Regions from separate parts of the Comamonas sp. FG99 genome, predicted to be linked through region 2. Evidence: predicted binding sites of a transcription regulator. Region 2 holds the regulator's gene; each other region holds the start of a gene.

Region 1 (7,231 bases), on a different contig from region 2:
TGTCGAAGCTCAGCGGCGCATGCACACCGATGGTGGGGTGCAGCGCGCTCGGAGGGTTCCATGCCTTGTAGCGCACGCCGGCCACGAACTCGCCCTGCGTGCCCGTGGGCTGCAGCGGCAGCGGCTGGCCGTTGACGGTAATGGCGTAGCGGCTGTCGTTCAGGCCTGTGACACGCACCTCGATGCGCTCCAGCGAGGAATCGACGTAGCGCACGGTGCCGCCAATGGCGCCCTCCTCGCCCATCACATGCCATGGCTCCAGCGCGCAGCGCAGCGTGAGCTCGATGCCGCGCGACTGCACCGCGCCGACGAACGGGAAGCGGAATTCGAAATGCGGCGCGAACCATGCCGGATCGAAGGCATAGCCGGCCTCGGCCATCTCGGCCAGCACGTCGCGCAGGTCCATCTGGATGAAGCTGGGCAGCAGCCAGCGGTCGTGCAGTTCGGTGCCCCAGCGCGCGGCGGGCGCCTGGTAGGGCTCGCTCCAGAAGCGGGCGATCAGCGCGCGCAGCAGCAGCTGCTGCACCACGCTCATGCGCGCATGCGGCGGCATCTCGAAGGCGCGCAGCTCCAGCAGGCCCAGGCGGCCGGTGGCCGAGTCGGGCGAGAACATCTTGTCGATCGAGAACTCGCTGCGGTGGGTGTTGCCGGTCACGTCGACGAGGATGTTGCGCAGTGTGCGGTCCACCAGCCACGGCGGCATGTGCTGGCCGTGCAGCTCACGGTTGCGGCGGATCTCGCGCAGCGCGATCTCCAGCTCGTACAGCTGGTCGTTGCGCGCCTCGTCCACGCGCGGTGCCTGGCTGGTGGGTCCGATGAACAGGCCGCTGAACAGGTAGGACAGGCTGGGGTGGTTGTGCCAGTACAGCAGCAGGCTGGCCAGCAGCTCGGGCCGGCGCAGGAAGGGCGAGTCGGCCGGCGTGGCGCCGCCCATGACCATGTGGTTGCCGCCGCCGGTGCCGGTGTGGCGGCCGTCGGTCATGAACTTCTCGGCCGACAGGCGCGACTCCCAGGCCGCGCGGTACAGGAATTCGGTGTGCTGCACCAGTTCGCGCCAGTGGTGCGCGGGGTGGATGTTGACCTCGATCACGCCGGGGTCGGGCGTGACCTGCAGCAGCTTCAGCCGCGCATCGCGCGGCGGCGGATAGCCTTCGAGCACGATCTTCACGCCCAGCGCCTCGGCCGTGGCCTCGACTGCGGCGAGCAGCTCAAGGTAGTCGTCCAGCCGCGCCAGCGGCGGCATGAAGACATAGAGCACCCCGCCGCGGTCGGCCGCGCCCTCGGCCCGGGGGCCGTTGGCACGCTGCGGATCGCGCACCTCCACGCACAGCGCGGTGCGCAGCAGCCCTTGGGCCGAGGTGAAGCGCGCCGGCAGCCGCACGGTTTCGCCACTGCCAGCACTGCCGACCTGATCGGCCATGCCGCCGCCTTCGCCCTCGGCGAGCGGCTGGGGCGCCTGCATCGCATAGCGCGCGCGCATCGCCGCGGCGGCACGCAGCGCCGCCTGCGGCGCGCTCGGGTCCTGCGCGATCTGGTGGGGGTAGTCGCCCGCGCTCACCCAGGGCAGCGAGTCCAACGGCAGGCGCAAGCCCATGGGCGAGTCGCCGGGCACGAGGTACATGCGCTCGTCGCGGAAGAACCACGGCCCGGTGCTCCAGCGGCTACCCGCGGCCGCCGGGCCGTCGTCCGCCTGCAGCGGCAGCACGTAGCCGACCACCGCGTCGAGCTTTTGCGCGAACACGCGGCGCAGCCGCGCGCGCTCCAGCTCGTCGTCCAGCCGCGCGTCGAACGGATCGACATTCACCGGCAGGCGCCGCTCGCGCCACAGGTAGTAGAACACGTCCTCATAGCCGGCCTCGATGTGGCGCCCGCTCAGGCCGAGCCTGCCCGCCAGCGCATGGACGAAGCGGCTCGCGTCCGCACTGGTGTAGTGCGAGGGCTCGCGCTCGTCGGCGAACAGCTGCGGGTTGCCCCAGGCCGGCTGGCCATCGGCGCGCCAGCAGATCGACAGCGCCCAGCGCGGCAGCTGCTCGCCCGGATACCACTTGCCCTGGCCGAAATGCAGGAAGCCGCCCTGGCCGTATTCGGCGCGCAGCTTGTGCACCAGTTCGGTGGCAAAGCCGCGCTTGGTCGGCCCGAGCGCATCGGTGTTCCATTCGGGTGCATCGCGGTCATGCACCGCGACGAAGGTGGGCTCGCCGCCCATGGTCAGGCGCACGTCGCCGGCCTGCAGATCAGCGTCGACCTGCTCGCCCAGCGCCAGCACCGCCTGCCACTGCTCGTCGCTGTAGGGCTTGGTGACGCGCGGCGATTCGTAGACGCGCGTGACCCGCATCTCGTGCCTGAACTCCACCTCGGCCTCGTCCACCAGCCCTTCGATGGGCGCGGCTCCCGAAGGCTGCGGCGTGCAGGCCAGCGGGATATGGCCCTCGCCCGCCAGCAGCCCGCTGGTGGCGTCCAGGCCGATCCAGCCGGCGCCGGGCAGGTAGACCTCGCACCAGGCGTGCAGGTCGGTGAAGTCGTGCTCGGTGCCGCTCGGGCCGTCGAGCGCCTTGACGTCGGGTGCGAGCTGGATCAGGTAGCCCGAGACGAAGCGCGCCGCCAGGCCCAGGTGGCGCAGCAGCTGCACCAGCAGCCAGCCCGAGTCACGGCAGGAGCCGCTGGCTTTCTCCAGGGTTTCCTCGGGCGTCTGCACGCCCGGCTCCATGCGGATGAGGTAGCGGATGTCCTGCGCCACCTGGCGGTTGAGGTTCACCAGGAAGTCGATGGTGCGCTGCCCTTCGGCCCCCAGATGGCTCCTGGTCTTGTCCAGGTAGGCCTGCAGCAGCGGCGTCAGCGGCGCGGCGGCGAGATAGGGCGCCAGCTCCTGGCGCACCGTGTCGCCATACTGGAAGGGCACCTGCTCGGCCTCGGGCTCCAGGAAGAAGTCGAAGGGGTTGTACACCGCCATCTCGACCACGAGATCGACCTCGACCTTGAAGCTTTGCGTCTTCTCGGGAAACACCAGCCGCGCCTGGTAGTTGGAGAACGGGTCCTGCTGCCAGTTGATGAAATGCTGCGCGGGCTCTACCCGCAGCGAATACGACAGCACCCGGCTGCGGCAGTGCGGCGCCGGGCGCAGGCGCACGGTCTGCGGCCCCAGCTCGACAAGGCGGTCGTAGGTGTAGTGCGTGACGTGGTGGAGTGCGGCATGGATGGACATGGAATACCCGGTTCTTGGTGGCGTCCACGCCAGCGCATGCAAGTTCCAGGCCACGGACAACGCACCGAATTGGTGCACCGCGCACCAAGGGGGATCCATCGCCCCGGCTTCGGCCGGGGCAGCGGACTCAGGCGCTGCGCTGTGCCACTTTCCTGGCCAGCAGCGCCGCCACATGGGGCGAGACGAACTGGTCCACCTCGCCGCTCAGGGTGGCGATCTCGCGCACGAAGGTGCTGCTGATGAACTGGTAGCGCGTGCTGGGCGTGAGGAAGACCGTCTCCACATCGGGCATCAGCGAGCGGTTCATGCCGGCGAGCTGGAATTCATAGTCGAAATCGGTCACCGCGCGCAGGCCGCGCACCACCGCGTTCGCGCCCTGCGCCACCACGAAGTCGCGCAGCAGGCCGTCATAGGTCTCGACCCGCACGCCTTCGTAGCCCTGGACCGATTCGCGCACCATGGCCAGGCGCTCTTCCAGCGAGAACATGGTCTTCTTGTGGTGCCCGGTCGCCACGGCCACGATCACATGGCCGAAGAGCTGCCAGGCGCGACGCACCACATCCTCATGGCCCAGGGTGATCGGATCGAAGGTGCCGGGGTAGACGGCGACGACGTGGGGGGTCACAGGCAATTCCTCGTGTCAAAGCGCAGACCGCCGCAGCATAGCCGATTTCTACGCGGGCTCCGGTCGCAGCTTGGTCAGCAGGTGGGCATGCACGGCGCCGGCCTTCAGGTGGCGGTGCAGCGCCCAGCCCAGCGGCGCCAGGGCCTCGGCGCCCCAGGCCTGCGGCGCCTCCAGGTACAGGTAGCCGTCGTCGGCCAGCGCCGCATGGCCGGCCTGCAGGGCCGGCTCGAACCAGGCACCGGAAAACGGCGGGTCCAGAAAGATCGCATGCCAGTGGCCCGGCGCGCTGGCCTTGAGCGCGGCCACGCCGTCGCCGCGCACGATGTGCACCATGCCGGCGCCCAGCTTGGCACCCTGCTCGCGCAACTGCTGCGCGAGGCCGGCGTCGGACTCGACCATGCGCACCTCGGCGGCGCCGCGCGAGGCGGCTTCCCAGCCCAGCGCGCCGCTGCCGGCAAAGGCGTCGAGGCAGCGCCAACCGGCAAGGTCCTGCCCGAGCCAGTTGAACAGGGTCTCGCGCACGCGGTCGGGCGTGGGCCGCAGATCGGGCCGCTGCAGCACCTGCAGCCGGGTGCGGCGCCACTGGCCGCCGATGATGCGGATCTCGCCGCTGGCGCCGGCCGCGCCGCGCCGGGCAGGGACCGGCTTGGGGTTGGCGCGGGCCATCAGGGCTTGGCCCCCAGCACCACGGTCACCATTTTCTCGGGCTGCACCATGCGCGCCATGGCGCGGCGCACGTCCTGCACGGTCAGCGCCTCGACGCGCTCGCTCCAGTGCTCCAGGTAGTCCAGCGGCAGGCCGTTCCAGGCGATGTTGGTCACGTTGCCCAGCAGCTTGGCATTGCTGTCGATGCGCAGCGCAAAGCCGCCGATGAGGTTGTCCTTGGCGTCGCGCAGCTCCTTGTCGGTGGGGCCGCCGGCAATGAATTTCTGCAGCACCTCGCGCGTCACCTGCAAGGCCTGGGCGGCCTGGTCGGGCCGGGTCTGCAGGCCGACGACGAAGGCACCGGCATCCAGGCCCGGGCTGAAGCTGGAATACACGCCATAAGTGAGGCCGCGCTTCTCGCGCACCTCCTCCATCAGCCGCGACGCGAAACCGCCGCCGCCCAGGATATGGTTGCCCACCAGCACGGCCAGGAAGTCCGGGTCGGCGCGGCGGATGCCGGGCTGCCCGAGCAGCACCTGGGCCTGCGCGGCGGCAAAGGGAATGTCCTGCTGCTCTGCCTTGGCCAGCGGCTGCACCGCGGGCACCGCGGGCAGCGCCGCACATTGGGCCGGTATCCGCGCCAGCAGGCGCTTGACCAGCGCATCGGCCTGCGCCTGGTCCAGCGCGCCCACCAGCGTGACCTTGGCGCGGCAGGCGTCGACATGGCGCAGCAGGTAGGCCTGCATGGCGGCCGGATCGATGCGCGCCAGCGTGGCTTCGGTGGGGCGCTGGCCGTAGGGATGCGCGCCGAACACCGCGCCGTTGAGCGCCCGCGCCGCGACCACGCCCGGGCGGGTGTCGCCTTCCTTGATGGCCGCACTCCAGCGTTCGCGCTCGCGCTGCCAGATGGCGGCATCGTAGCTGGGCTGGCCGATCTGGCGCGCGGCCAGGTCGGCGGCGCGCTCCAGCAGGCTGCGATCGCTGAGCGAGCGCAGCGAGAAGCTGAGCGCATCCTCGCTGGCGCCGGCGTTGAAGCTCGCGCCCAGGTCGGCCCAGGCCTCGCCGATGGCGTTCTCGTCCATGGCGGGCTGGCTGGCGTCGGCCTTGACGCCCTTGGAGGCCATGCGCGCGGCGGCGCTGGCCAGGCCGGCCTGCTCGGCCGGGTCGCGGCGGCTGCCGGCATCGAAGTTCAGCTGCACGTCCACCATCGGGATGGTGGGGCTGTCGACCAGCCAGACCTGCGCACCGCTGTCCTGCGTCCAGTGCTGGATGGGCAGCAGCGCCCAGGCGCTGTGGGCGGACAGCAGCGCGCCGGCCCCGACCAGGGCGGCCTGCGCAAGCCGGCGAGAGAATGGGAAATGGATCATTTTTTGCATCGAATTTGGCTACAGGGCTTATCTGTATTAGGCAATCAGCTATGGATTTTGACAGTCAATGCACCGCACCATTGGCGCTGGCATCGCCTGCGCGCCGCTGCGCCGCCCGGTCGGCATCCGACAGGGGCTGCGGCACCAGCGTGGCCACGGTGAGCTGGTCATCGCCAAAGTACTTGGCCGCCGCGGCCTGCACCTGCGCCGGGGTGATGGTCTTGAGCAGCACCAGCAGCTTGTCGTTGGCATCGAGCGGCAGGCCCTGCACCCAGTTCGAGCCCAGGTCGTTGGCCTGGCCGAAGACCGAATCGCGCTCATAGACGGTCGAGGCCGTCCACTGGGTCTTGACCCGGGCCAGCTCGGCATCGCTCACCCCTTCCTGGGCCACACGCGCCACCTCGGCGCGCAGCGCGTCCTCCACTTCCTTGGCGCTGTGGCCATTGGCGGGAATGCCACCCAGCACGAAGGTCGCCGGCCCGCGGTTGACCACGTTGGCGCCGCTGAAAGTGGCATCGGCCACGCGCTTGTCGCCCTGGGTCAGGCGCCGGTCCAGCCGCGCACCGTCGTAGCCGCTGAGCACGCCCGAGAGCATCAGCAGCGCCAGCGCATCCTGGTCGCCGGCCTGGGGCGCATTGAGCGACTCCAGGTCCGGCACCTTGAAGGCCATCAGCACATAGGCCTGCTCCGCCGGCGCCTTGTAGTCGACGCGGCGCACGCCCTTTTGCTGCGGCTCGGGCCGGGGCTTGCGCCCCGGCAGCGCGCGGGCGGGAATGGAGCCATAGTATTTCTCGGCCAGCGCCCGCACCCGGGCCACATCCACGTCGCCGGCCACCACGACCACGGCATTGGCGGGCACATACCACTGGCGATGGAATTCGCGCGCATCGTCGGGCGTCATCGAATCGAGGTCGCCCATCCAGCCGATCACCGGGCGGTGGTAGGGCGAGGCGACGAAGGTGGCGGCGTTGAGCTGCTCCATCAGGCTGGCGCGCGGGCTGTCCTCGGTGCGCATGCGGCGCTCTTCCTTGATGACCTCGATCTCCTTCTTGAACTCGCTGTCGGGCCACTGGTTGTGGGCAAAGCGGTCGGACTCGAGGCGCATCACCTGCTCCAGCCGGTTCGCTGGGATCTGCTGGTAGTAGCCGGTGTAGTCGCGGTTGGTGAAGGCATTGTCCTGCCCGCCCAGCGCCGCCACCTTGCGCGAGAAATCGCCCGGCGCCACCGTGGGCGTGCCCTTGAACATCATGTGCTCCAGCGCATGGGCCAGGCCCGAGCGGCCATCCACCTCGTCGATGGAGCCGACCCGCACCCACACCATGTGCACCGCGGTGGGCGCGCGCCGGTCGGGCTGCACGATCAGGCTCATGCCGTTCTTCAGCGTGAACTGCT
Region 2 (7,231 bases):
CGCTTTGGCTTCCAGCCCGCGCGCGGCGAGAAGATCCTGGTCGAGTTCGTCTCGGCCAACCCCACCGGCCCGCTGCACGTGGGCCACGGCCGCCAGGCCGCGCTGGGCGACGCGATCTGCCACCTGTACGCCACCCAGGGCTGGGATGTGCACCGCGAGTTCTACTACAACGACGCCGGCGTGCAGATCGACACGCTGACCAAGAGCACGCAGCTGCGCGCCCGGGGCTTCAAGCCCGGCGACGAGTGCTGGCCCACCGACCCGGAGAATCCGGCCAGCAAGGCCTTCTACAACGGCGACTACATCCAGGACATCGCGAACGACTTCCTGGCCGGCAAGAGCGTCAAGGCCGACGACCGCGAATTCACCGCCAACGGCGACGTGGCCGACTACGACAACGTGCGCCAGTTCGCGGTGGCCTACCTGCGCAACGAGCAGGACAAGGACCTGCAGGCCTTCAACCTCAAATTCGACGAGTACTACCTCGAATCCAGCCTCTACACCTCGGGCCGGGTCGAGAAGACCGTGCAGCGCCTGGTGGCCAACGGCCATACCTACGAGCAGGACGGCGCGCTGTGGCTCAAGTCCACCGACTACGGCGACGACAAGGACCGGGTGATGCGCAAGAAGGACGGCAGCTACACCTACTTCGTGCCCGACGTGGCCTACCACATCGCCAAGTGGGAGCGGGGCTTCCACAAGGTGGTCAACATCCAGGGCACCGACCACCACGGCACCATCGCGCGCGTGCGCGCCGGCCTGCAGGCTGCAGGCGTCGGCATTCCCCAGGGCTATCCCGACTACGTGCTGCACACCATGGTGCGGGTCGTCAAGGGTGGCGAAGAGGTCAAGATCAGCAAGCGCGCGGGCAGCTACGTCACGCTGCGCGATTTGATCGAGTGGACCAGCAAGGACGCGGTGCGCTTCTTCCTGCTCAGCCGCAAGCCCGACACCGATTACACCTTCGACGTCGACCTGGCGGTGGCGCAGAACAACGACAACCCGGTGTACTACGTGCAGTACGCCCATGCGCGCATCTGCTCGGTGCTGCGGGGCTGGCAAGAGCAGGGCGGCGCGGGCGCCGGGGCGCTGCAGGGGGTGGACCTGTCCGCGCTCGAAGGCCCGCAGGCCCAGGCGCTGATGCTGCAGCTGGCCCGGTATCCCGAGATGCTCACCGCCGCCGCCAGCGACAACGCGCCGCACGATGTAACTTTTTATTTGCGCGACTTGGCGGCCTGCTATCACAGTTACTATGACGCCGAACGCATCCTGGTGGACGACGAGGCTGTCAAGCTGGCGCGCCTGGCCCTGGTGGCCGCCACCGCACAGGTGCTGCGCAACGGGCTGGCCACGCTGGGCGTCAGTGCGCCGGAGCGCATGTAATTGCAGAGAGAAACGAGACCGTTCATGCGACAACATCAACGCGGGGGAACCATTCTGGGGCTGATCCTGGGCCTGCTCGTCGGCCTGGGGGCTGCGCTGGCGGTGGCCATCTACGTCACCAACGTGCCGGTGCCCTTTGTCAACAAAGGTGGCGTGCGCACCGACGCCAAGGACAAGGAAGAGCAGCAGCGCAATCAGAACTGGGACCCGAACTCGCCCCTGTACGGCAAGAACCCCGCGCGCAGCAGCACGCCCGCGGTGCAGGGCGTGGTGGTGCCCGATCCGCCCAAGCCCGGCGCCGACACCGCGCCGCCGCCGCCGGCCGTGGCGACCAAGCCCGAGGTGGTGCTGCCCGACACCAAGCCGGGCGCGGCCAAGACGGCCGACAAGGCCAGCGACAAGCCCACAGACAAGGCGGGCGACAAGACCGCCGTTGCCAAGCTCGATCCCAAGGCCGGCCAGTCGGCCGATCCGCTGGGCGACCTGGCCAAGTCGCGCGGCGCCGCTGGCGCCGCCGATCCCTACCAGTATTTCGTGCAGGCGGGGGCTTTTCGTACCCAGAACGACGGCGAGGCGCAGCGCGCCAAGCTGGCGATGATGGGCTGGGAGGCCAGGGTCACCGAGCGCGAGGTGAACGGCCGCGTGGTGTACCGCGTGCGGGTGGGCCCCTTCGCCAAGCGCGACGATGCCGACGGCCTCAAGGGCAAGCTCGATGGCGCTGGCGTCGATGCGCAGATCGTGCGCGTGCAGCGTTGAACTTTTTCGCTGGCCCCCGCTCCCATAGCCACTACCGCACCAGGAGAAAGCTTTTTATGAAACGCCGTGATTTCTCGTTGACCGCCGCTTCGGTGGCGGCCGCATCCCTGGCCCTGCCGACGCAGGGCGCCTTGGCCCAGGCCAAGTTCAAGGAGGGCAAGGACTATGTCAAGCTGCGCACGCCGGTCAATCCCGAGGCGCCCGCCGGCAAGGTCGACGTGATCGAATTCTTCTGGTACAGCTGCCCGCACTGCAACGCCTTCGAGCCCGAGTTCGAGGCCTGGGCGAAGAACGCGCCCAAGAACCTGCAGGTGCGCCGCGTGCCGATCGCGTTCAACAACACCTTCGTGCCGCAGCAGAAGATCTACTACACGCTGGAGACCATGGGCAAGATCCCCGAGGTGCATGTCAAGGTGTTCCACGCCATCCATGTGGAGCGCCAGCGCCTGAACAAGGACGACGAGATCTTCGCCTTCATGGAAAAGCAGGGCCTGGACATGGCCAAGTTCAAGGAGGTCTACGGCTCCTTCTCGGTGGCCAACCAGGTGCGCAAGGCCACCCAGCTGCAGGACGCCTATGGTGTCGAGGGCGTGCCCGCGATGGGCGTGGCCGGCAAGTACTACACCGACGGCACCCGCGCCGGCTCGATGACCAATGTGCTGCAGGTGGTGGAATACCTGGCGGCGCAGTCCAAGTCGTAAATCTCTGGAATCGCCAAGGATTGCCAAGGCCCAAAGCCCGCGTCAGCGGGCTTTGGGCTTTTTCCGCGGGCCGCGGCGACACGAAGTGAACAGGCCTTGGGGCCATTTCCGGTGAAGGCGCCGGGCAGGCTGGCTACAATCGGCGGAGCAAAAAACATGCCGCGTATGAAGATTCGTTTCATTTCTGGGGTTCTCGCTTTGGCCATGCTGGCCTGGGGCGGTGGTGCGCATGCGGAAAAAGCCGACCGCATGAAGCCCATGAACATCGAGGCCGACGAGGGCCAGCACGACGAGCTCAAGCAGACCAGCGTGTTCACCGGCAATGTGGTGGTGACCAAGGGCACCATCGTCATCCGCGGTGCCAAGCTGGAGGTCAGCCAGGACCGCGACGGCTACCAGCGCGGCGTGGTCACGGCCGGCGCCGGCAAGCTGGCGTTCTTCCGCCAAAAGCGCGATACCCTGCCGGGCGCGCCCGCCGAGTACATCGAGGGCGAGGGCGAGGTCATCACCTACGACGGCCGCGACGACACCGTGCACCTGAACCGCCGGGCCGAGCTGCGGCGCTACCGCGAAACCACGCTGACCGACCAGGTCAGCGGCTCGGTGATCGTCTACAACAACCTGAGCGACACCTTCACCGTCAACGGGCAGAAATCCGCGCAGGCCAGCGAGCCCAAGCCGGGCGCCAAGAGCGGCGGCCGGGTGCGCGTGATGCTGTCGCCCAAGGATTCGCAGGGCGCGGGTAGCGGTGGCAGCGGGGGTGGCAGCGGCGCCAAGCCGGCCGCGCCGCCCGCTGCCGGGCCTGGCACGCAGCTGCGCTCCAGCCCGCAGCTCAATGAAGGGGCGAAATAATCGTGGCGGAGCCTGTCAGCACCATCGCGGTGCGCGAATTGGCCGCCGGCAGCGACCTGAGCTGCCTGGAGGCGCGGCACCTGCAGAAGTCCTACGGCAGCCGCAAGGTGGTCAAGGACGTGTCGCTGTCCGTGCGCAAGGGCGAGGTCGTGGGCCTGCTGGGGCCCAACGGCGCCGGCAAGACCACCTCGTTCTACATGATCGTCGGCCTGGTGCGCAGCGACGCGGGCGACATCCTGATCGACGGCCACTCGGTGGCCAACATGCCCATCCACCAGCGTTCGCAGCTGGGGCTGTCGTACCTGCCGCAGGAGGCATCGATCTTCCGCAAGCTCAGCGTCGAGGACAATGTGCGCGGCGTGCTGGAGCTGCAGCGCGACGAAGGCGGCCGGGCCTTGCCGCGCAGCGAGATCGAGCGCCGCCTGACCTCGCTGCTGCAGGAGCTGCGCGTGGAGCACCTGCGCGAATCGCCGGCGGTGGCGCTGTCCGGCGGCGAGCGCCGGCGCGTGGAGATCGCCCGGGCGCTGGCCACGCAGCCGCGCTTCATCCTGCTGGACGAGCCGTTCGCCGGCATCGATCCGATCGCGGTGATCGAGATCCAGCGCATCGTCGGCTTTCTGAAGGACCGCGGCATCGGCGTGCTCATCACCGACCACAACGTGCGCGAGACCCTGGGCATCTGCGACCACGCCTGCATCATCAGCGATGGGCGGGTGCTGGCGCAGGGCACGCCGCAGGAGATCGTCGAGAACGCCGATGTGCGCCGGGTGTACCTGGGCGAGCACTTCCGCATGTGATCCGAGCGGGCCTGTAGAGTCGTGTCCATGATGCCCGGCCTGTCGCTCAAGGTTTCGCAGAACCTGACGCTGACCCCGCAATTGCAGCAGTCCATCCGGCTGCTGCAGCTGTCCACCCAGGAGCTGCAGCAGGAAGTGGAGCAGATGCTCGACGAGAATCCGTTCCTGGAGCGGGCCGAGGATGAGGCCGAGACAGCGGCGGAAGCCGCGCCGCGCGAGCCGGCCGCCGACGAGGTTGCTTCTGATTTTGTAGCTGATAGCGTGCGTGAGACAAGCGCCACCGCCGAGTTCGATGCCGAACCCGTGGCCGAGGTCAGCGCCGAAGCCCTGCCCTGGGAGGGCGACGACGGCCGCGACACCGCCACCGACGACTGGGGCGGCGACATGCCGGCGCGCGGCGCCGGCAGCGACGACGAGGACTACTCCGCCCTCGACCACACCCATGCCCACGAGTCGCTGCAGGACGCGCTGCACCGCCAGGCGCTGGCGCTGCGGCTGTCGCCCGAGGACCGGGCCGCGCTGTATTTCCTGATCGAATCGCTTTCGGACGACGGCTATCTCGAAGAGCCGCTGGTCGAGCTGGCCGGAAACCTGGCCGACGCGGAGGATGCCGAGGCGCTGGACACCGTGATGCACCACCTGACGGTGGCGCTGCGCCTGTTGCAGAGCATGGAGCCGGTGGGCGTGGGCGCGCGCAACCTGCAGGAATGCCTGGTGCTGCAGATCAAGGCGCTGCAGCGCGGCCGGCACAAGAGTGCCGAGGCGCTGGAGACGGCCCTGCTGGTCTGCCATGAGTCGCTCGATCTGCTGGCGCGCCGCGATGTGCGCAAGCTGGTGCAGCTCACCGGCTGCAAGGAGGCGGTGGTGCGCGAGGCCATGGCGCTGATCGCCGGGCTGGAGCCGCGCCCGGGGCGCCCCTACGCCAACGTGGAGCGCAACGTGATCGTGCCCGACGTGATCGTGCGCCCGGGCGCCGCCGCGCGCGCCGGCCAGGCGCCGCAGTGGCGGGTGCAGCTCAACCCCGAGGTGATGCCCAAGCTGCGCGTGCACGATCTCTATGCCAGCGCCATGCGCGGCCACAAGGGCGAGCAGGGCCATGCCGGCATGCAGCAGCGCCTGCAGGAGGCGCGCTGGTTCATCAAGAACATCCAGCAGCGCTTCGACACCATCCTGCGCGTGTCGCAAGCCATCGTGGAGCGGCAGAAGAACTTCTTCGTGCACGGCGAGCTGGCCATGCGCCCCATGGTGCTGCGCGAGATCGCCGACGAGCTGGGCCTGCACGAATCCACCATCAGCCGCGTGACCACGGCCAAGTACATGGCCACGCCGCAGGGCACCTTCGAGCTCAAGTACTTCTTCGGCTCGGGCCTGGGCACCGAGGCTGGCGGCAGCGCGTCCAGCACCGCGGTCAAGGCGCTGATCAAGCAGCTGCTCGATGCCGAGAATCCGAACAAGCCGCTGTCGGACAGCAAGATCGCCGAGCTGCTGCAGCAGCAGGGCATCGAATGCGCGCGCCGCACCGTGGCCAAGTACCGCGAGGCGCTGCGGATACCGCCGGCCAACCTGCGCAAGACGCTGTAGTCACAGCACCATCTGCTGCCCGGCCTGCAGCATGGCGTCGCGGAACTCCTGCGTCAGCGCCGACAGATGGCCTTGCTCGCGCCACAGCAGCGCCAAGTCGTGCTGCCAGCGCATGCCTTCGCCCGCCAGGCCCACCAGCCCGGCGCCTTCTGGCTGGCCCAGCGTGTGCGATGGCAGCATGCCGATCAGGTCGGTGTGGCGCAGCAGCTCGGTGAAGGCGAGCTGCGAGCCATTGCTCTCCACCGCGATGCGCGGCAGCGGCAGCCCCAGCCGCACGAAGCGCTGGTTCAGCCATTGCCGCAGGTAGATCGAGCTGGCGGGCACGATCCAGCGCTCGCGCGCCAGGTCGGCAAAGCCGCGCAGCTCCTGCAGGCGCGGATGGCTGGCGCTGACCGCGATCTGCACCTGCAGCGCGCCAATGGGCGCGACCGCGATCCCGGCGGGGATCTCGTCCGGGATCGAGGCGCACACCAGATCGACCTCGCCGGTCTGCAGCTGCGCCAGCAGGTGGGGGCTCAGGCTGGTGGAGACCGAAAAGGTGGCCAGCGGGCGCGATGCCAGGAAGCGGCGCATCACCGGCGACACCAGGCTGGGCAGCAGGTGCGGCAGTGTGGCCAGGCGTACCTTGCCGGCGCGCGCGGCGTGCATGTCGCCCATCTCGGCATGCATCGCGTCGAGCGTGATCGAGATGTTCTGCGCGTACTTGGCGAAAGTGCGGCCCAGCTCGGTGAGCGCGATGCCCTGGCGCGAGCGCTCGAACAGCCTGAGCCCGGTCTCGGCCTCGAGCCGGGCCAGGGTCTTGGTCAGCGTCGACTGCGACACGCCCAGCTCGGCGGCGGCCTGGTTCAGGCTGGGAAAGCGGGTGACCGCCTGGAAGGTCTGCAGGTCTTCGATGCGCATGGTGGTATCCCGGATATTCTCACAAGGCATTGCAATGCCAGCTTGTGGGAATTACTGATAACGGATGTCTTTCCTACACTGAAAACGCTGTAACGGCCGTGAATCCACGGCAAGCCCCACGTATCAGGAGACATCATGCAATCACAGTATTCCAGCAGCCGGCGCGCATGGCTGCAGCTGGCGGCTGGCTGCGGCGCGGCATTGTGCGCGCCGCTGGGCCGGGCGGCGCCGGCCTGGCCGGCCAGGCCGGTGAGCCTCATC
Region 3 (7,231 bases), on a different contig from region 2:
CCGGTTGCGATACGCGGCGCGGAGCCGGGCGACTGGATCGAGTGCCGCATGCTGAGGCTGCGGCCCATCGAGTGGGGCTGGAACAGCGCGCCGATGGGTGTGGGCGCCCTGCCTACCGAGTTCAAGCAGCCGTATCTGCAGTATTTCAAATTCGACGCCGACCGCACCCAGGCAAGCTTCAAGAACGGCATCGCCTATGCGCTGCGCCCGACGCAAGGGGTGATCGCGGCGATGCCGGCGGGCGATCAGCCGGTGAGCGGCATTCTGAGCGGCGCCTATGGCGGCAACATCGTGCTGCGCGAGTTGAATGAAGGCTGCTCGATCTTCCTGCCCGTGCAGCGCGCCGGCGGCCAGATCTGGACCGGCGACTCGCACGCGGCGCAGGGCGACGGCGTGGTGAACCAGACCGCCATCGAAACGGCCATGGAGGACATGCGCATCCAGTACATCCTGCACAAGCGCTCGCCGCTCAAGAGCCTGCTGGCCGAAACGCCTACGCACTGGATCAGCATGGGCTATGGCAAGACCCTGGAAGATGCGCTGTCCGAATCGCTGCTGCACGCCATCGACTGGCTCGCCCCGGCAGCGCAGATCGAGCGCGTCGAAGCGTATTCCCTGCTCAGCATCGCGGGCAGCGTCCGCGTGACGCAGTACGCCCACCAGCTCAAGACGGTGTACAGCAATGTGCCGCCCAAGGGAGTGCACGCCATCGTGCCCAAGAGCGTATTCAGCGCCGATCAGATCGCCGCCATCTCCCGCCGGACCAGGACCGGATCGTGATCATCGAGCAGCGCACCTACACCCTCGGCCCGGGCGCCCTGCCGCGCTTTCTGGCCGCCTACGAAAGCCTCGGTTTGCCGGCGCACCGCGATATCTACCAGCGCCTGGCGGGCTACTTCGTGAGCGAAACCGGCGTGCTCAACCAGGTGGTGCACCAATGGGCCTTCGAGAGCTTCGAAGACCGCAACACCCGCCGCGGCCGGTTGCAGCGCGATCCGCGCTGGCAGCAGTACCTGGAGCAGGTACAGGGCCTGGTGGTGCAGCAGGAAAGCCGCCTGCTCAGGCCCATGCCCTGGTCGCCCACGGTGCAGCCGCTGGGATGAATCCCGCAGACAACCCTCGAGAGGTGAGACAGACATGACGCAGCAGAGAAACCCTGGCATCCGCGGATCGTTCGCCGGCATTGCGCTGGCGGGCGCATGCAGCCTGGCGGGCACGGCCATTGCGGCAAGTCCGCCAGCGCCCCCCGCCGCCCCGTTGAAGGGGCGCGCCGAGCAAGGCGCCATCATCGCCAACCAGACCTGCGCGGCCTGCCACGGGCCGGGGGGCAACCCCACGATGCCGGACTACCCGCGCCTGGCGGGGCAGATTCCGGAATACCTGGCCAAGCAGCTGCGGGCGTTCCAGGCGCCGGCGGGGCAGCGGGCCCACCGCTCAAGCCCCATCATGCAGCCCCTGGCGGCCGCCTTGAAAGAGCAGCAGATACTGGACGTGGCGGCCTACTACGCCCAGCAGCGGCCGCTCACCGCCAAGCCCCGCGATCCCGCGCGGGTGGAGGCCGGCAAGAAGATCTACTTCAGCGGCAATCCATCCAACGACCTGCCCGCCTGCGCCTCCTGCCACCGGGCTGATGGACGAGGCATGGCGCCTGACTTCCCGGCTCTCGCAGGGCAGCAGCCGGCCTACCTGGCCAACCAGCTGCGCCACTGGGAGGCCAATCGCGGCGGGCGCGGCAAGCTGATGACGATGATCGCGCCGCACCTGAGGCCGGAAGACATCGAGGCGGTGGCCGACTTCCTGGCGCAGATGCGCTGAGTGCGGCGGCCCTAGGCCGGTGGGGGTGCGGGCGCGGATGCAGGCGCGGGCGCGCTTTGCTGCGCGAAGCGGTGCGCCAGCGTGTGGTAGAACGACGGCGAGAAAAGCCGCGACACCTGGCTGGCCAGCAGCGCCACCGCCATCAGCGGAATCACCATCTGGTGGCCGTCGATCATCTCCATCACGATCACGAAGGCCGTGATCGGCGACTGCGTGACCGCGGCAAGATAGCCCACCATGCACAGCGCGGCCAGCGCCGGCAATGCGATCACCGAGCTGAGGTGCGACAGGGCATTGCCCAGCCCTGCGCCGATGGCCAGCGAAGGCGCGAAGATGCCGCCAGGAATGCCCGACAGGTACGAGGCGATGAGCGCGCCGAACTTGAGCAGCGCATATGCGGGGTTCAGCGTCTCGTGCGAATCGAGCAGGCTGCGGGCCTCGGCATAGCCGCTGCCGAAGGTGACGCCGCCCGACACCAGGCCGATCACCGCAATCACCAGGCCGCAGCCCGCGGCAAACGCCACCGGGCGCTCGCGGCGCAGCTGCTGCAGGCGCTGCGGCATCCAGCGCGCCACATTGAGCAGCAGCCAGCAGAACAGGCCGCCGGCCACGCCGGTGAGCACGCCGGCGCCGATCAGCGTGGGCACCAGCGCCCACTGGAAATCGGTGATAGCCTGGATGCGGCCAAAATACAGGTAGTTGCCCTGCAGGCCCAGCGCGACGACGCCGGAGAAGATGATCGCGGTGATCAGCGCGCCGCTGCTGCGCGCGACGAAGCTGCGGCTGAGCTCCTCGATGGCGAAGACCACGCCGGCCAGCGGCGTGTTGAAGGCCGCGGCCAGCCCGGCCGCGGCGCCGGCCAGCGCCAGCTGGTGCTCGATCTGCACGCTGCTGCGGCGGTAGCCCTTGCGCATGGCATACATCAGCGAGGCGCCGATCTGCACCGTCGGCCCCTCGCGCCCTATGGTCAGGCCGCTCAGGATGCCGATGAAGGAGCCCGCGATCTTGCCGAACATGATGCGCAGCGACAGCAGGCGGGGCGCGAGGCGGCCGTCCTGCAGCGTGGCGATCACCTGCGGTATGCCGCTGCCTTCGGCGCCGGGAAAGCAGCGGCGCGTGAGCCAGGCGGCGAGCGCGGTGCCCGCCGGCGTGATGATCAGCGGCAGCCAGAAGCCGTGGGCAACGATGCCGCGAAACAGCTCGAAGCCATGGTCGATGATCTTGGCATAGGCCACCGAGACGAAGCCCACGCAGATCGCGCCCAGCCACAGCACCCCGTAGTTGTCCCACAGCCGCCGCGCACGGCGGATCGTCCATTCGGGCAGAAGCGATCGCAAAGACATCGCCGCCGATTATAGAAGCCCCCCGCGCTCGCCCCCACTCAATAGCGGTTGGAGAAATTGGCGCTGATGCGCTGGCGCAGGTACTCCGCGCCGGTGATGGGCGGATATTTCCCCGCCGGGCCCTGGATCACCGCGTCCTCGTTGGCCTGGCAGAAAAATGCCAGGCTGTAGCGCGGCCCCTGGTATTCGTGCGGCAGCGGATTGCGCACGCGGTGGAAATTGCTGGGCAGCCGGTCGTCGCTCCAGCGCGTGAGCATGTCGCCGATGTTGCAGGTGATCACGCCCGCCACCGGCTCCACCGGCGTCCATCGCTGCGTCTGCATCTCCTTGCCCGGCAGCACCTGCAGCCCGCCCTGGCCGACGCGCTGGAACAGCAGGGTCAGGCAGTCGAAGTCGGTGTGCGCGCCGGCGCGCCACAGGCCCGGCCCGCCCTCGAGCGCGGGATCGGCCGCAAAATAGTGCAGCATGCGCAGCGTGCTCTGGTAGCTGCCGGCCTCTGGATCGTGCGCGCGGGTGAAGAATCCCTCGTCAAAGCCCAGCTTGTACGCAAAGCACGACAGCACGCGCATGCCCACTTCCCAGCACTGGCGCTCGAAGGCCAGCGTGGCCGCCCGAAAGCCGGGCAGCTCCTCCTCGCTGGGCCACAGGCCCGCCATGCGCGGGCGCGTGACCTGGTAGGACTCCTTCTGGTCCGGGGTGCGGGTCGATGGGCGGATCTGCGCCTTGTGCTCCCAGCCCGCGTTGCGCGCCAGCGGCCACTGCTCCTTGAGCGCGCGCGGCAGCGCGAACAGTTGCTCGGCCCGGGCGAACGCGGCATCGATGTCGGCCAGCGCGATGCCATGGCCCGAGACCTGGAAGAAGCCGATCTCCACCGCCGCGTCCCACAGCTGCTCGGCGATCTCCGCCTTGCGCCGCGTGAAGTCCGAAAGGTCGATGATGCGCACCTCGCGGGCCTGGGTTTCCTCACCCATCGCACCCATGCGGGCTTCCTTGGCGAGTTCGCCGAGCACATGACCGGCGGTGGATGGGGTGTTTGCAAATGGGGTCATGGCAAGGGGCTCCTGGGTTGAACAGCGAACGAGAGCAATGACCTGCCACGCCCCGGCCCTGCCGGCCTGCGCGCTGAACGCTTCTACTCTGCAAGGCAGCTGTAGCAATTCCCGGGCCAGGCGGCGCAGTCCCCGGCCAAGGCATTCGACCCCTCCGCGCTCCCCGCGGCCCGCGCACCTCGGGCGTGCGGCCGCTGCCACGCCTTGAAGCGCACCGGCACCACTTTGATGCACGGCAGCATCCGCCGTCCTGCATCTGCCTGCGCCCAGCCAAGGCAGCCCCGAGCAGGCACGGCATTTGCATACCGACTGCCACGAGTAGAAGCGTTCAGCCCGTGCCATGCACAGCCCGGAAATTGCTCATGCCGCGCCCGCCGGCCCCGTACGGACCGGTCGGTCTCTTTCGCAGCTCCAGGGACCTCCAGATGCAACGCCGCCATTTCCTCTCCACCCTTCCCGCCATCGGCGCCTGCGCCGCCCTGCCCGCCGCACATGCACAGGGCCAGGCACTGATGCCTCTCAGGTTCACGCTGGACTTTCGCGTCACCGGGCAGACCGCGCCGTTCTTCCTGGCGCTGCAAAAAGGCTACTACCGCGCCGAGGGGCTGGAGGTGAGCATCGACGTGGGCTCGGGCTCGGTGGCCTCCATCGCCCGCATCGCCAGCGGCGCCTACCAGCTGGGCCTGGGCGACATCAGCTCGCTGATCGAGTTCCAGGCGCAGAACCCCGGCTCGCCGCGGGTGCAGGCGGTCTACCAGTACTACAACCGCGCGCCCTTCGTCATCATCGGCCGCAAGGACCGGGGCATCACCACCGATTTCGCCAGCCTGCGGGGCAAGCAGGTGGCGGCCGCAGCGGTGGAGTCCACACGCCGCGCGTGGCCGCTGGTGGCGCGCAAGCGCGGCCTGCCGCCCGACCTGTTCACCTGGGCCACCACCGAGTTCTCGGCGCGCGACAACGTGATGGTGCGCGGCGATGTGGATGCCGCCACCTACTTTCACGACTCGGCGGTGTCCCTGTTCGCGCGGCTGCCGCCCGAGCAGCTATCCATCCTGCGCTACACCGATGCGGGCGTGCAGCTCTACGGCAATGCCATCCTGGCCTCGAGCAGCCTGCTCGCCGAGCGCCCCGGGGCGGTGGCGGCCTTCCTGCGCGCCAGCAACCGCGCCATCGTCGAGACCCTGGCCAACCCGGCAGCCGCGATGGCCGCCATCCGCCAGCGCGAGCCCATCCTCGACGAGAAGCTGGAGCTCGCGCGCTGGGCCATCACCGCGCAGTATGTGGCCGCGCCCGACACCCGCAGCCATGGGCTGGGCGACTGCAGCCCGCGCCTGCTGGAGCAGCAGGTGAGCGACGTGGCCGACAGCTTCGCGCTCAAGGCGCGCCCGCCGGCCGCCACGCTCTTTCACCGCGGCCTGCTGCCGCCGCTGGCCGAGCGCATGGCCCAGGCCTGATCCGCAATCAACTCCAAGGAAAGCACCATGCACAAGCGACTCTTCCTGCATACCGCCCTGGCCCTGTCCGCCGCCACGGCCCTGCCCCACGCCTGGGCCGCCACGCCGATCAAGTTCCAGCTCGACTGGCGCTTCGAGGGCCCGGCCGCATTCTTTCTGCTGCCCGCGGCCAAGGGCTATTTCAAGGGCGCCGGCCTCGACGTGGCCATCGATGCCGGCAACGGCTCGGGCGGCGTGGTGCAGCGCGTGGCTTCGGGCGCCTACGACATGGGCTTTGCCGACCTGGCCGCGCTGATGGAATTCCAGGCCAACAACCCCGGCATGCCCAACCAGCCGGTGGCGGTGATGGTGGTCTACAGCAACACGCCAGCCTCGGTGATGGCGCTCAAGAAAAGTGGCATCGTCAAGCCGGCCGACCTGACGGGCAAGAAGCTCGGCGCACCGGTGTTCGATGCCGGCCGGCGCGGCTTCGCGCTGTTTGCCAAGGCCAACCAGGTGGGCAGCGTGCAGTGGACCAGCATGGACCCGCCGCTGCGCGAGACCATGCTGGTGCGCGGCGACATCGATGCGATCACCGGCTTTACCTTCACCTCGCTGCTGAACCTGGAGGCGCGCGGCATCAAGGCGGCCGACGTGACGGTGATGCCGTTCTCGGACTACGGCGTCAAGCTCTACGGCAACGCCATCATCGCCAGCCCCCGGCTCATCAAGGAGAACCCCGCCGCGGTCAAGGCCTTCTTGCAGGCGTTCGCCAAGGGCACCAAGGAGGTGATCGCCAACCCGGCCGCCGCCATCGCCTATGTGAAGGAGCGCGACGGCATCGTCAACACGCAACTCGAGACCCGCCGCCTGCAGCTGGCGATTGCCACCGCGGTCAACACGCCGGACGCTCGCGCCGAAGGCTTTGGCCAGGCAACGCCCGCGCGGCTGTCGCTGATGGCCTCGCAGGTATCCGACGTCTATGCCACCAAGGCGCGGGTGCAGCCCGAGGCGGTGTGGAACGGCAGCTTTCTGCCCACCGCGGCCGAGCTCGATGTCTTGCCCCGCAAGTAAGCTCTCGATGACCCATGGCGCTTGCCCCCCAAGCGCCTGAACTGGTTTTGATATGAATCCTGCTGTTTCCAATCCCGCCCAACCCTTCGTGGAGTTCCGCGACGTCTGGCTGGCCTACAACGAGGAGCTGCTGCGCGCCAACCATTTCGCGGTGGAGGCGATCGATCTGGAGGTGGCGCGCGGCGAGTTCATCGCCATCGTCGGCCCTTCGGGCTGCGGCAAGTCCACCTTCATGAAGCTGACCACCGGGCTGAAGATGCCCTCCATCGGCCGCATCCTGGTGGCAGGCGAGCGCGTGAGCGGGCCGCTGAAGATCTCGGGCATGGCCTTCCAGGCACCGTCGCTGCTGCCCTGGCGCACCACGGTCGACAACGTGCTGCTGCCGCTGGAGATCGTGGAGCCGCACCGCAGCCGCTTCAAGGCCCGACGCAAGGAGTACGAGGAGCGCGCCCGCATGCTGCTGCGCAAGGTCGGCCTGGCCGGCTACGAGGACAAGTTCCCCTGGCAGCTCTCGGGC
Region 4 (7,231 bases), on a different contig from region 2:
CGCGACAGCGGCTGCTCGAAGGAGGACAGCTCCTCGTAGCTGGCGCGCAGCTGGGCGCGCCAGGCGTCGCCGCCATGGCGTATGGAGTCGCGCAGGGCCTGGGTCTCGATGTGCACGCGCAGCCGCGTCAGGTCCTCCAGGTCGTCGATGGCGATCGGCGAGACGCGAAAGCCGCGCTGCCCCTCGGCCGTGACCAGGGCGTCGCTGACCAGGCGCGTGAGCGCCTCGCGCAGCGTGCCCGCGCCCACGCCATAGGTCTGGCGCAAGTGCTCTATGCGCAGCTTGCTGCCGGGCAGCAGCCGGCCCTCGATGATGTCGGCGCGCAGCTCCGCATAGGTCTGCTCGGTCAGGGTGCGCGAGGCATGGCCGGCGGGCATCTCGGCATCGTGCATCAGCAGGCGCTGGATGAAGGGTCTCTTGGCCATGCGTTCACTCCTTGGCGCGCTCGCGGATGCGCGACAGCCGGTAGCTCAGCTGCGGCCGCGTCATGCCCAGGGCGCGCGATGCGGCCGCCAGGTTGCCGCCGGCGCGGCGCACGGCCTCCTGCAGCAGGCCGTCCTCCAGCGCCTCCAGCGACAGGCCCTGGCTCTGCATGGCGTCGTAGAGTCCGCCCGCGTTGCCGTGGCCCGGGGCGGCTGGTTCCGGAGCCAGGTAGCCCTGCGCATCGATGCCGCTGTGTCCCGCATCGCTCCACTGCGGAAAGAGCGTGGCCACGTCGATCAGCTCGCCGGGCGGCGTGAGGATGAGGCCGCGCTCCATCAGGTTTTCGAGCTCGCGCACGTTGCCGGGCCAGCGGTGGCCGCGCAGCGCGGCCAGCGCCCGGTCGCTGATGCCGGCCACCGGCTTGCCGTGCAGCGCGGCGTATTTCTGCAGCAGGTGCATGGCCAGCAGCTCGATGTCGTCCACGCGCTCGCGCAGCGCCGGGATGCGGATGGGGTAGACGTTCAGGCGGTACAGCAGGTCGCGCCGGAAGCGCCCTTCCTCGACGGCCTTTTCCAGGTCGACGTTGGTGGCGGCGATGACGCGCACATCGACCCGCGTCGGGCGGCTGCCGCCCAGGCGCTCGAGCTCGCCGCTTTGCAGCACGCGCAGCAGCTTGGCCTGCGCCGGCAGCGGCAGCTCGCCGAGTTCGTCGAGCATCAGCGTGCCGCCGTGCGCGCGCTCGAAGCGGCCGATGCGGGTGGCGCTGGCGCCGGTGTAGGCACCCTTTTCGGCGCCGAAAAGCTCGCTTTCGATCAGCTCGGCCGGCAGTGCCGCGCAGTTGATGGCGACGAAGGGCTTGCCCGCGCGCGGGCTCATGGCATGCAGCGCGCGTGCGAAGCGCTCCTTGCCGACGCCGGTCTCGCCGGTGAGCAGCACGGTGACCTGGGTGGGCGCGGCCTTGCGCAGCAGCTCCACCGCGCCCCGGAAGGCGCGCGAGTGGCCCAGCAGCGGGCCCTGGTCGTCGCAGGGCTGCAGCCCGGTGCGCAGCGCCTCGACCTGCGACTGCAGCTCGTCGATGCGCACCAGCATGGAGTCGGGGTCGTAGTCGCGCGCCATCAGTTCGCCGTCGGGCCATTCGTGCAGGAAGCGTCCCTCGATGAGGCAATGCGGATGGCCGCAGGCCGAGCACTGGACTTCCTTGAACAGCGCCGGGCGGCGGAAGAAGGCGCTGGTGTAGCCCGAGGCATAGCCGAGCAGCATCCAGCAGGCGGGCGCGTCCTGCGGGCCCCAGGTGCGCTGGTGCACTTCGGCCTCCCAGCTGTGGTCCCAGCGCACGGTGCAGCGCAGCCGGCCCGCGGCCTCGTCGATCTCGAAGATTTCGGGCGTGGCGCGTACCGCGCCTTCGAGCCGGTGCAGCTGGGGGCCCACGGCGAACATCTCGAACGGACTGGCGTCGGGGCGGATCTGGCGCGCCAGCAGCGCGTCGCGCCCGCCCGCGGCATAGCCGGCGCGCAGCAGCAGGCGGCGCGTGTGATCGGGGCCGACGGTGTCCATCAGCTCGCGGCGCAGCGCGCCCAGCGAGGCCGAGTGCAGCAGCAGCATGCGCTCGCCCGATAGCCAGATCAGGCCGTCGTCGGTGGAAAAGCGCACGAGGCTGCGCAGGTCGGCATCGGAGGGCAGGGCTGGGGCGGGCGTGGGCATCTCAAAACTATCGATAAAAACACTGTTATTGACCATGCGGATTGACCCGCAGTCCGCGGTTTTCGCCCGATGCGGGGGCGGGGTGATGAATTGCGCACATCGTTCCAGCCACTTCACCATTTGATCATGCTGCAGCGCGCAAACGCGAGGCCTTGTGCCGAGCGCAGCCCAGGGTTTGCCCCGATGCGGGCCGGAGCAGGCGGCCGAGGAGGGTGGCTGGCCTAGGTGCTAACCCTCAATTTATCGATATTTTTGTGTTTCGGGCATGGATTGGCACGGCGCATGCAAACAGGCTGGGCACGGACCTGCCAGCAACCAGCCAACGAACCGACAGGAATACACCATGGATACGACCAGCCCTTGCGCGATGCCCCCCGAGTTGCCCGCCTGCGATCTTTCGCGCCGCTCGGTGCGCGTGCTGCAGCGCCGCGGCAATGGTTTCGTGGAGTTCGAGTTCTCCGTCGGCTGGCCCGAGCTGGTGGTGGAGCTGACCATGACCGAGGCCGACTTCCAGGCCTTTTGCCGCAGGCAGCAGGCCACCGTGCTGTAGGCCCCGCCCAGATCCATAGAGACCGATGACACCCACAGGAGACGACGCCCATGAACATTGAACTGCAGGCGCGCGAGCTTCAGCCGCTGCGCCATACCTTCGCCCGCGTGGCGGCCTATACGGGGGACAAGCCCGCCTCGCGCTATCTGGAGGCGACGCTGGGCGTCCAGCCCACGCACCACTTCCACTACCGGCCGCTGTGGGAGCCCGAGTTCGAGCTGTTCGACACCGGGCGCACCGCGATCCGCATGGCCGACTGGAACGCGCTGCGCGATCCGCGCCAGTTCTACTACGCCACCTGGACCATGGCCCGCGCCCGGCAGCAGGAGGCGGTCGAGGCCAACTACCAGTTCGTGGAGTCGCGCGGCCTGGCGGGCAAGATGCCCGATGCCCTGCGCTCCAAGGTGTGCGAGGTGCTGATGCCGCTGCGCCATGTGGCCTGGGGCGGCAACATGAACAACTGCCAGGTCTGCTCGCGCGGCTATGGCACGCCGTTCACCGCGCCGGCCATGATGCATGCCATGGACCACCTGGGCGTGGCCCAGTACCTGACGCGGCTGGGCCTGGCCATGGACGAGCCCGGCGTGCTGGAGGCCGGGCGCAACGACTGGATGCAGGCGCCGGCCTGGCAGCCGCTGCGCAGCCTGGTGGAGTCCCTGCTGGTGATGCAGGACCCGATGGAGCTGTTCGTGGCCCAGAACCTGGCGCTGGACGGCCTGCTGTACCCGCTGGTCTACAACCATTTCGTGGACGACGACGTGGCCGTGCAGGGCGGCACCGCGGTGGCCATGCTCACCGCCTTCATGCCCGAGTGGCACGCCGAGAGCGCGCGCTGGATCGATGCGGTGGTCAAGGTGGCCGCGGCCGAGTCGCAGCCCAACCGCGAGCAGCTCTCGCGCTGGTACCAGGCCCATGCCGGCCAGGCCTGCGCGGCCCTCGCGCCGGTGGCCGAGCTGGCCCTGGGCGCGCGCGGCGCCGCCGTGCTGGACGGGGTGCGCCAGGACCTCGACGCCCGCGCCCGCAAGGCCGGCCTGGATGTCTGAACACGGGAGCCAAGCATGAACCAAGCCGTATCCAAGGTGTTCATCGCCTTCCAGGACAACGAGGAGTCGCGCCCCGTGGTGGACGCCATCCTCGCCGACAACAGCCATGCCCAGGCCGTGTATTCGCCCGGCCTCGTGAAGATCGACGCCCCCGGCAGCCTGGTCGTGCGCCGCGCCAGCATCGAGGAGCAGACCGGCCGTCCCTACGAGCTGCAGCAGATCCAGATCAACCTGGTCACGCTGTCCGGCAACGTGGACGAGGACGACGACGAATTCCGCCTGAGCTGGAACCAGTAAAGCCACCGCATCACGCATTCCAAGGAGACACCATGGACGCACCCGTAATCAAGAAAAAGCTGGGTCTGAAGGACCGCTACACCGCCATGACGCGCGGCCTGGGCTGGGAGACCACCTACCAGCCCATGGACAAGGTCTTTCCCTACGACAAGTTCGAGGGCATCAAGATCCACGACTGGGACAAGTGGGAAGACCCGTTCCGCCTGACCATGGACGCCTACTGGAAGTACCAGGGCGAGAAGGAGAAGAAGCTCTACGCGGTCATCGAGGCCTTCGCGCAGAACAACGGCCAGCTGGGCGTGACCGATGCGCGCTACCTCAATGCCCTGAAGCTGTTCATCCAGGGCGTGGTGCCGCTGGAGTACTACGCCCACCGCGGCTTCGCGCATGTGGGCCGGCACTTCACCGGGCCGGGAGCGCGCGTGGCCGCGCAGATGCAGTCCATCGACGAGCTGCGCCACTTCCAGACCGAGACGCATGCGCTGTCGAACTACAACAAGTACTTCAACGGCATGCACAGCTCCACCCACTGGTTCGACCGGGTGTGGTACCTGTCGGTGCCCAAGTCCTTCTTCGAGGATGCGCTGACGGCCGGGCCCTTCGAGTTCCTCACGGCGGTGAGCTTCTCGTTCGAATACGTGCTCACCAACCTGCTGTTCGTGCCCTTCATGTCGGGCGCGGCGCACAACGGCGACCTCTCGACCGTGACCTTCGGCTTCTCGGCGCAGAGCGACGAGTCGCGCCACATGACGCTGGGCATCGAGTGCATCAAGTTCATGCTGGAGCAGGACCCGGACAACGTGCCCATCGTGCAGCGCTGGATCGACAAGTGGTTCTGGCGCGGCTACCGCGTGCTCACCCTGGTGGCGATGATGCAGGACTACATGCTGCCCAAGCGCGTGATGAGCTGGAAGGAGGCCTGGGAGATGTATGCCGAGGAGAACGGCGGCGCGCTGTTCCGCGACCTGGCGCGCTACGGCATCCGCGAGCCCGAGGGCTGGAAGCTGGCCTGCGAGGGCAAGGACCACATCAGCCACCAGGCCTGGAACATCTTCTACAACTACACGGCGGCCGCGCCCTTGCACACCTGGGTGCCCACCGACCAGGAGATGCAGTGGCTGTCCGAGAAGTACCCGGACACCTTCGACCGGCACTACCGCCCGCGCCTGGAGCACTACCGCAGCGAGCAGCAGGCGGGCCGGCGCTTCTACAGCAAGACCCTGCCCATGCTGTGCACCATCTGCCAGATCCCCATGGGCTTCACCGAGCCCGGCGACGCCACCAGCATCTGCTACCGCGAGTCCGACTACCAGGGCAGCAAGTACCACTTCTGCAGCGACGGCTGCAAGCATGTGTTCGACCACGAGCCCGAGAAGTACGTGCAGTCGTGGCTGCCCGTGCACCAGATCTACCAGGGCCACTGCTTCAAGCCCGACGCCAACCCCGGCGCCGAGGGGTTCGATCCGCTGGCCGCGGTGCTCGACTGGTACGGCCTGCAGTTCGGCCGCGACAACCTCGACTTCGAGGGCTCGGAAGACCAGCGCAACTTCGCGGCCTGGCGCGGCGACGCGCCGGCCCAGGCCAGCCAGGAGGCACAGCCATGAGCATCAACGCACTCAAGCCCTACGACTTTCCCGCCAAGGACGTGCGCGAGAACTTTCCTGCGCCCCTGCTCTACATCGGCTGGGAGGACCACCTGATGTTCTGCTCGCCGGTGGCGCTGCCGCTGCCCGCCGACACGCCCTTCGGCGCGCTGGCCGAGGCCGTGCTGCCCGGCGTCTATGGCGCCCATCCCGACTTCGCGCGCATCGACTGGAGCGCCGTGCAATGGTTCAAGTCGGGCCGGCCCTGGTCGCCCGATCCGGCCAGGTCGCTGCAGGACAACGGCCTGGGGCACAAGGACGTGATCCGCTTCAGGACGCCGGGGCTCACCGGCATCGAGGGCTCGCACAGCTGACGACGGACGCGCCATGAGCTACCAACTCACACTCGAACCGCTGGGCGCCACCATCGAGGTGGAAGACGGCCAGACCCTGCTCGACGCCGCCTTGCGCCAGGGCATCTACATACCGCATGCCTGCGGCCATGGCCTGTGCGGCACCTGCAAGGTGCAGGTGTGCGACGGCGAGGTCGACCATGGCGCGGCCAATCCCTTCGCGCTGATGGACATGGAGCGCGACGACGGCAAGACGCTGGCCTGCTGCGCCACCTTGCTCAGCGATGCCACCGTCGAGGCCGACATCGAGGACGAGCCCGATGCGCAGGTGATCCCCGTGCGCGACTTCGGCGCCACGGTTACGCGCATCGTGCAGCTCACGCCCACGATCAAGGCGCTGCATCTGCGGCTCGAGCAGCCCATCCGCTACCAGGCCGGGCAGTACGTGCAGGTGCAGATCCCGGCGCTCGGCCAGTCGCGCGCCTTCTCCATCGCCAATGCGCCTGGCAGCGACGGCACGGCCACCGAGATCGAGCTCAACGTGCGGCTGGTGCCCGGCGGCGCGGGCACCACGTGGCTGCACGAGTCGCTGGCCGAGGGCGGGCGCCTCGGCATCTCGGGGCCCTACGGGCGCTTCTTCGTGCGCCACTCAGCCGGCCAGCCGATGGTGTTCATGGCGGGCGGCTCCGGCCTGTCCAGCCCGCGCGCCATGATCCAGGAGCTGCTGGCCAGCGGCTGCGAGCAGCCGATCACGCTGGTCTATGGCCAGCGCAGCCGGGCCGAGCTGTACTACGACGCGGAATTTCGCGAGCTCGCGGCGCGGCATCCGCGCTTCACCTACGTGCCGGCCATCTCGGGCGACGAGGACGGCGCGGGCTGGAGCGGCGCGCGCGGCTTCGTCCACGAGGCGGCCAAGGCGCATTTCGGCGGCAACTTCGCGGGCCGCAAGGCCTATCTGTGCGGGCCGCCGCCGATGATCGAAGCCTGCATCTCCACGCTGATGCAGGGCCGGCTGTTCGAGCGCGACATCTACACCGAGAAATTCATCTCGGCCGCCGATGCGCAAGGCCCGCGCAGCCCGCTGTTCAGGCGCGTCTGAAGCGGGGTGCCGGCCATGGGGAGCCTGAACCCGGGCAGCAAGCTCAGCGTGCAGGTCGCGCAGACCGGCGAGTGCTACGACTGCCATAGCGGCGAGAGCCTGCTCAAGGGCATGCTGCGCCTGGGCCGCCGGGGCATTCCGGTGGGCTGCGTCAACGGTGGCTGCGGCGTGTGCAAGGTGCG

What was found. The regulator sigma-54, encoded in region 2, starts transcription at its own class of promoters, with help from an activator protein. The targets are predictions, from matches to a motif close to TGGCANGNAANCTGCTTT.
Region 1: the regulator sigma-54 is predicted to act here: its motif matches at 3,238-3,255, upstream of ACODRX_RS00165 (transglutaminase family protein).
Region 3: the regulator sigma-54 is predicted to act here: its motif matches at 4,309-4,326, upstream of ACODRX_RS05100 (isopenicillin N synthase family dioxygenase).
Region 4: the regulator sigma-54 is predicted to act here: its motif matches at 2,396-2,413, upstream of ACODRX_RS11075 (phenol hydroxylase subunit).

The regions. Positions count from the first base shown of each region.
Region 1 is NZ_JBMDII010000001.1:37,198-44,428, forward strand. It holds gene ACODRX_RS00165 (transglutaminase family protein) at 1-3,202, opposite strand, end outside; gene coaD (pantetheine-phosphate adenylyltransferase) at 3,330-3,827, opposite strand; gene rsmD (16S rRNA (guanine(966)-N(2))-methyltransferase RsmD) at 3,876-4,493, opposite strand; gene ACODRX_RS00180 (M16 family metallopeptidase) at 4,493-5,839, opposite strand; gene ACODRX_RS00185 (M16 family metallopeptidase) at 5,904-7,231, opposite strand, start outside.
Region 2 is NZ_JBMDII010000024.1:14,205-21,435, reverse strand. It holds gene argS (arginine--tRNA ligase) at 1-1,383, shown strand, start outside; gene ACODRX_RS16505 (SPOR domain-containing protein) at 1,408-2,139, shown strand; gene ACODRX_RS16500 (thiol:disulfide interchange protein DsbA/DsbL) at 2,196-2,840, shown strand; gene lptA (lipopolysaccharide transport periplasmic protein LptA) at 3,006-3,692, shown strand; gene lptB (LPS export ABC transporter ATP-binding protein) at 3,695-4,489, shown strand; gene ACODRX_RS16485 (RNA polymerase factor sigma-54) at 4,517-6,070, shown strand; gene ACODRX_RS16480 (LysR family transcriptional regulator) at 6,071-6,970, opposite strand; gene ACODRX_RS16475 (tripartite tricarboxylate transporter substrate binding protein) at 7,106-7,231, shown strand, end outside.
Region 3 is NZ_JBMDII010000005.1:81,947-89,177, reverse strand. It holds gene ACODRX_RS05120 (acetamidase/formamidase family protein) at 1-780, shown strand, start outside; gene ACODRX_RS05115 (NIPSNAP family protein) at 777-1,103, shown strand; gene ACODRX_RS05110 (c-type cytochrome) at 1,138-1,815, shown strand; gene ACODRX_RS05105 (chloride channel protein) at 1,827-3,158, opposite strand; gene ACODRX_RS05100 (isopenicillin N synthase family dioxygenase) at 3,197-4,207, opposite strand; gene ACODRX_RS05095 (ABC transporter substrate-binding protein) at 4,633-5,661, shown strand; gene ACODRX_RS05090 (ABC transporter substrate-binding protein) at 5,689-6,714, shown strand; gene ACODRX_RS05085 (ABC transporter ATP-binding protein) at 6,767-7,231, shown strand, end outside.
Region 4 is NZ_JBMDII010000013.1:94,459-101,689, reverse strand. It holds gene ACODRX_RS11085 (GntR family transcriptional regulator) at 1-425, opposite strand, end outside; gene ACODRX_RS11080 (sigma 54-interacting transcriptional regulator) at 430-2,124, opposite strand; gene ACODRX_RS11075 (phenol hydroxylase subunit) at 2,468-2,674, shown strand; gene ACODRX_RS11070 (aromatic/alkene monooxygenase hydroxylase subunit beta) at 2,725-3,717, shown strand; gene ACODRX_RS11065 (MmoB/DmpM family protein) at 3,733-4,014, shown strand; gene ACODRX_RS11060 (aromatic/alkene/methane monooxygenase hydroxylase/oxygenase subunit alpha) at 4,047-5,618, shown strand; gene ACODRX_RS11055 (phenol hydroxylase subunit P4) at 5,615-5,971, shown strand; gene ACODRX_RS11050 (NADH:ubiquinone reductase (Na(+)-transporting) subunit F) at 5,985-7,049, shown strand; gene ACODRX_RS11045 (2Fe-2S iron-sulfur cluster binding domain-containing protein) at 7,065-7,231, shown strand, end outside.